2 regions of the Bacillus cereus group sp. RP43 genome follow, and region 2 is predicted to be linked to the other one. Evidence: predicted binding sites of a transcription regulator. Region 2 holds the regulator's gene; the other holds the start of a gene.

Region 1 (3,434 bases), 4.3 Mb from region 2:
TTAGATTCATCAGTGTTTGCTTACTGGAAACATGATGAAACAGAGCCAAATAGAATGCGTGTCCTTCAAGATCAAACATTCTCAGTTATGTCCCTAAACTCACTAGTAGAAGGAAATATTAAACCTGGTGCATTCTTAAATGAGCGTGGATATTTAGATGAAAAGCTCGATTATACAAAGCTTGGTGTAAAAGTATATGCAACTGATTCTTACCGTCATAAGTTTGAAGGCTCACTAGATAAATACGGATACTTCAAACTGAATGGACTTCCTGTTAATAATCGGGACTATAATTTATACGTAGAAGTACCAGGGCATTTAACAAGCCGTCTAACAACAAAATTAGGTACTGAAAAAGATGGTAAGCTTTTTGGCCAATATTATTATGCACGACCTGACGAAAACCTTGCCGGCGATGTAAATGGTGATAAAGTAATCGATATGAAAGATGCTGAAATTATCGCTAGCAACTATGGTAAAAAAGGACTAACTGTAAAAGACGGTGACCTTAACAAAGACGGTATTGTCGACGAAACAGATATTCGTTTCGTTGAAAAGAACTTCTTGAAAAAAGGTCCAGATGCATCTAAATCACAAACACCTGTTGAAAAATCAAAAAGCGGTACACTTGCAGATATTTTAACGAAATTAGGATTAACGCCTAAAAAATAATAATAAAGAGCACTCTATATAAAGTAGAGTGCTCTTTTCTATAAACAACCCTTATCCAGCAAAAGGGGTATATTGGGGATATACAAGGGAAACCGGAAAAGGAATTTATATTAAATTATATATAAATTCAGAGGTAGGAAGCAGTTTCCCGCCTCTGAATTATTTAGCAATTATTATAGTACTGGTGCCATTGTTTCTTTTAATACTTTTACGGAATGAGCGAATTTCACTTTTTCTTCTTCGTTTAATTCAAGTTCTACGATTTCACGTACACCTTCGCGGTTAATAACAGCTGGAACACCTACGTAAGCATCTTTCTCACCATATTGACCTTCAAGGTATGCAGATACAGTTAATACGCTGTTCTCGTTGCTTAAGATCGCTTTAGTTACACGAAGTAGTGACATACCGATTCCGTAGTAAGTTGCACCTTTACGCTCGATAATGTGGTAAGCTGCATCGCGTACATTTTCAAAGATTTTATCTAAATCTTCTTGGTTATACTGTTCGTTGTTCGCTAAGATTGTTTCTAGTTTTTGTACACCTACAGTAGCGTGGCTCCATACTGGAAGTTCAGTGTCACCATGCTCACCAACGATGTAAGCATGAACGTTACGTGGATCTACATCTAAGTAGTCACCTAACATGTAACGGAAACGAGCAGAGTCTAAAGTTGTACCAGAACCAATTACGCGCTCTTTTGGCAAGCCAGATTCTTTCCAAGTTACGTAAGTTAAAATATCAACTGGGTTTGTTGCGATTAAGAAGATTCCATCGAATCCGCTATCCATAATACCGCGAACGATTTGTTTAAAGATTTTTGTATTTTTCTCAACTAAGTCTAAACGAGTTTCGCCTGGCTTTTGTGGTAATCCAGCAGTGATAACAACTAAATCTGCATCTTTACAATCTGCATAGCTACCGCTCCAAACTTTTGTTGCTGCTGGAGAGAATGGTACCGCATGGCTTAAGTCCATTGCTTCCCCTTCTGCTTTTGCTTCATTTACATCTACCAGTACGAATTCTTCAGCTACACCTTGGTTGATCATTGAGTAAGCATAACTACAACCTACAGCTCCTGTTCCTACTAATACTACGCGATTGATACCTTTTTTCATGTTAATTTCCCCTTTCAATTGTTTACATCTATTTTTTTTATTATTGTTTAAGTAATTAATTAAAATACTAATTTAATGTTGTTTAACTTCTTTACATTCATATTGTAGCACGGATTATTGTGAATTAATTCACAAATTATGACCTATTTGTGAACTTTTTCACATAGAGTGTAAAGTTATTAGAATGCGGGTGAAATCCATCTCAATGGAGGCGTTTTCTTTAGATTGTGAAAGAAGGGATTAGATGTTCTTTGGTAAGTGAAATTACATTAACGATTTTCCCAATATATCTATCATAACTTTAAATATATCAACGATTCGACAAGGGATATCGATTTATCAAAAAAACTCGACAATAATAACAACATCAAAGAGCTGGCTCCAATAGATCACCTATTGAAAGACAGCTTCTTCTATATTATTTATCCCGCTATTTGCCGGGCAGTAAGACTCCCACCTCAAAATTTGGCTGGAGCGAAGAAGTTAGGTGGGAGTCCGGCTGTCCGTAAACGCCCGATTGGTGAAGGCTAATAATCAGTGGGGGATGAACAAAACCCCCACTGATTAAAGTTTCACTTTATTTTCCGCAGTAGCCCCTAATACAGCAGCCTGCACATAATTCTTATCATTTAACTTTTGTAAATCCGCAGCAATACTTTTAGAGGTTTCTATAAGGAGTCACCATACATTGCCATCAACTTAAGAAATTGGCATTTCCCCATATCGAAAAAAATGAGCTGAATTATTATAAATAACTCTGGAAAGATAAAATTTTCATTTTGGGAATACTTCAAAATATTAGCCTGATGGACATAGGTATCACCACATGTCCATGGATTAAAGAAAGAGCCCATTATTAAACTGTACCCTACTCTTTGGGTCGGAAGAGGTGCTATAGATGAATGTAAAGACATATAGGGCTCAAGTATTTTCTTGGTCTAAGGAGGCCAAAGTAGAAATAGTAGAACTCATTTCCGCCGGCATAGGTATGGCCGGACCTGTTCTGTTCGCTACAGTTCTAGGCTATCCTGCTCTTGGTTTTGCTGCATCGGTCGGCAGTTTGGCAGTCAGTAGCGTGAAAGTCGGTTCGAGTTTTATAAATCACGGGAAAAAGTTGGCATCAGCACTGATATCAGTAGTGCTCGCTGCGATTGCTGCTGTTCTCTCTTTCGGACATGGCTATCTGACATTTGGATTCTTGATCCTGCTGGTAAGCCTTGCTGCGTTAATTGGCGGATATAGTCGTGCTTTGGCGGTGTCAACAACAAGCTTTGTCATATTCCTGATTATCATCCTCAACATGGTCGGCCAGACGGAGTACCGGATGGAACTAATTTTTTCAATCTTAGCAGGGGCGATTTGGACCGTCAGTATCAGCTTGGTGCTAGGCATCTGGGTACACCGTTGTTTTAAATCATCGCTGGATGGAGCTGTGAAAGGGCCAAAATCGAAAAAAATCATTCTATGGCGGAATTCTCTTGCACACCTATCCGGTTGGCAATTCTCAATCAGGCTCGCATTATGTCTAGGTATAGCTGAGGGATTGCGAATACTTTGGCCCGAGCACCACTTCTATTGGATTGCAATTACCGTAGCGATCCTTACTCAGCGGAAAATAGAACTCTTTCCAATCAAAACAACACA
Region 2 (3,434 bases):
GGTCATGAGAGACGAATAGAAGAGTACCTGGGTAATCAATTAAAGCATTCTCCAAAATCTCTTTACTATTTAAATCAAGATGGTTTGTTGGCTCATCAAGAATTAATAAATTGGATTTTTGCATCATAAGTTTTGCAAGAGCTAGTCGAGCCTTTTGTCCACCACTAAGAGAAGATACTGGTTTTAATACATCATCCCCTGTGAATAAAAAGTTGCCTAGTATAGTGCGAATTTCTTTTTCAGGTTGCAGGGGATATTCATCCCATAGTTCATTTAAAACTCGTTTCGAAGATGTTAAATTGGCTTGTTCTTGATCATAATAACCAACAGATACATTTGATCCAAAAGCAACGTTTCCATGTAATAGCTGTAACTTATTCACAATGGATTTTAATAATGTAGATTTTCCAATTCCGTTCGGCCCAACTAAGGCAACACTATCACCACGAGTTAAGCGCATATTTACATGTTCAATAATCGGTTCCTGTTCATAGCCAATAGTTACATCTTTTACTTGTAAAACATCATTTCCACTTTGTTTTTCAATATCGAAGTGGAAGGAAGCTGATTTAGAATCGCCTAATGGTCTAGTTAATACGTCCATTCTGTCTAATTGTTTACGGCGACTTTGAGCACGTTTTGTCGTAGATGCGCGAGCTATATTTTTTTGCACAAAGTCTTCCAGTTTAGCGATTTCATCTTGTTGTTTTTCATAACGCTTCATCTCTTGCTCGTATAGAGCTGATTTTAAGTCTAAATATTTACTGTAGTTACCAACAAATCGTCGGCTTTCCTTATTAGAAATTTCGTATACTTGTGTAACGAGTTTATCTAAGAAATAACGGTCATGGGAAACGATTAAAATCGCACCAGGATAGCCTTGTAAGTATTGTTCAAGCCATGTTAGTGTCTCAATGTCCAAATGGTTTGTAGGTTCGTCTAAAATAAGTAAGTCTGGTCTAGTTAATAATAATTTCCCAAGAGCTAATCGAGTCTTTTGTCCACCACTTAATGTAGAAATTGTCGTCTGGTGCGTTTCAACAGGGAAGCCAAGACCGCTTAAAATCGAGCGTATATCCGCTTCGTACTGATAGCCGCCTTGATCTTTATAATCTAATTGTAATTGGTCATAATCAGCTAATAATTTCTCGTATATAGTCGCATTTGAAAAGTTTTCTTCTTTTCCCATCTCTTGCTCTAGCCTTCGAAGTTTTGTCTCCATCTGCTGCAAGTGTGTAAAGACGGTTAACATTTCATCCCAAATTGTTAAAGACGTTTCTAATCCGGTATTTTGAGCTAAATACCCCATTGAGACATCTTTCGGCTTTATAATTTCACCACCATCATGAGATAACTCACCAGCTATTATTTTTAATAATGTAGATTTTCCGGCTCCATTTCGTCCGACTAATGCGATACGATCTTTTGTTTGAACTTCCAATTTTATGTTTGCAAGAATCGTTTCTGCACCGTATAATTTCGAAAGCCCATTCACTTGTAATAATATCAATGTTTTCACCTCAAATAATTTCTTAACTTTGCCATGTTTATATTTCTCAATCATACTAAAAATAGTGTATAGTTTAAAATAAAGAGAGAATACTTCTTCTTTTTATTATACAAGGAAATTCATGAGTACTAAACTTCTGTATTTGATTCAAGTATAAGAATAAAGATAGGAAGAGAGGAGAGGTTATATGGATCAGCAAAAAATTCCACAGGCCACTGCCAAACGATTGCCTCTATACTATCGATTTATCCAAAACTTATCTCTTTCTGGTAAGCAACGTGTTTCATCAGCCGAATTGAGTGAAGCGGTAAAGGTTGATTCCGCAACTATTCGAAGAGATTTTTCATATTTTGGAGCGTTAGGGAAAAAAGGATATGGATATAACGTAAATTATTTATTATCATTTTTCCGTGAAACACTCGACCAAGATGATATAACACGTGTAGCACTTATTGGAGTAGGTAATTTAGGGACCGCTTTCTTACATTATAATTTCACGAAAAACAATAATACAAAAATTGAAATGGCATTTGATGTTAGTGAAGAGAAAGTTGGAACAGAAATCGGAGGAATTCCTGTATATCATTTGGATGAATTAGAAGAACGTTTATCAACTGATATACAAGTGGCAATATTAACGGTACCCGCTACAGTAGCGCAATCTGTGGCAGATAGATTGGCAGAAACGGACGTGCATGGTATTTTAAATTTCACACCAGCACGCTTAAATGTGTCAGAGAATATAAGAATTCATCACATTGATTTAGCTGTAGAGTTACAAACGCTTGTTTACTTTTTGAAGAATTATCCACAATAAAACGCAGAGGAGATGACCTCTGCGTTTTATTATTGTTTTTTCTTTGTGAATTTGACTAAGATAAGGCGAAGTGCCAAATTAAAATCAATTGTTGCCATAACTGCAAATAGTATTGTCCACATATTCCAGATTGTATCTGTTACGTTCGTAATAGCGAAGCGTGTAAAGATACATCCAAGAAGAAAGTATAATGCAGCCATGAACAATGGTGAGTTTCTCATACTAAAAATCCTCCGATAAAGCCTTGCATTTTTTCAGCTTCTTTAATCATTTCTTGAATTTGCTCATTACTTACTACAACTTGAGCGACTGCAACTAATGTATTCATTGCAACATGAGCTGCAATAGGAACGATAATTCGTTTCGTTTTTACGTATAAAAAGGCGAATACGAGCCCCATTGAAGTGTATACCAATAAGTGAGTAAAATCAAAATGAATCGCCGCGAATACAAGTGAACTAATAATAGCGGCAATAAAGAAGTTAAACTTCTTATAAAGTGTACCGAATAAAATTTTTCTAAATACGATTTCTTCCAAAATAGGTCCTATTATAGATATGACGATAAGGAACCAAGGTGTCGTTCTTGCGATGTCCATAAGTCTTGCTGTATTTTCAGATCCCGGTGTAATCCCTAATAAACGCATTTCGATCATACCGGCAATGCTTTGTGAGAACAGTGCTAAGAAGAAACCAATAAAAATCCACCCAATTGTAGCTGGAACAGTAGAGCGCATTTTATCTAAATGCCTGTCACGAATGTCTGTTCTGAGTAACCAAAGTACAACGCATAATGCAATGAAAAAGCTAATGATAGCCCAATGACCAGTTATGAGCTGAATTTTTTCCTCTCTAGTAAATCCCCTATTATCGTATAGTCCAGTTTTCAGGAGAAGCGGTAACCCGGCAATGCCTGATAACTGCATTAAAATGTATGTAACGATAATCCACCAATATTGTTTTTTCAAATGGTTTAACCATCCTTTCTAACGCTAGTGTATGAGATAAGGTAGGATAACATGTAAATATGCTACCTACGATATAAACTTTCATTTGAATTATATTTTTTTTGTAAATAAGTATTTGAAAATAAAATAGGAGACAGGAA

What was found. Region 2 encodes Rex, which represses fermentation and respiration genes when NADH is low (regulators of the CRP and FNR family bind a similar motif). Its sites were predicted from a motif close to TTGTGAAATATTTCACAA; they were not measured.
Positions count from the first base shown of each region.
Region 1: QCI75_RS02950 (L-lactate dehydrogenase) is a predicted target of Rex. The motif match lies at 1,908-1,925, and genes of this name have one in related genera.

Region 1 is NZ_JARVHQ010000001.1:560,871-564,304, reverse strand. It holds gene QCI75_RS02955 (S8 family serine peptidase) at 1-672, shown strand, start outside; gene QCI75_RS02950 (L-lactate dehydrogenase) at 846-1,790, opposite strand; gene QCI75_RS02945 (FUSC family protein) at 2,689-3,434, shown strand, end outside.
Region 2 is NZ_JARVHQ010000001.1:4,892,940-4,896,373, reverse strand. It holds gene QCI75_RS25290 (ABC-F family ATP-binding cassette domain-containing protein) at 1-1,510, opposite strand, end outside; gene QCI75_RS25285 (redox-sensing transcriptional repressor Rex) at 1,698-2,327, shown strand; gene QCI75_RS25280 (YdiK family protein) at 2,357-2,548, opposite strand; gene QCI75_RS25275 (CPBP family intramembrane glutamic endopeptidase) at 2,545-3,294, opposite strand.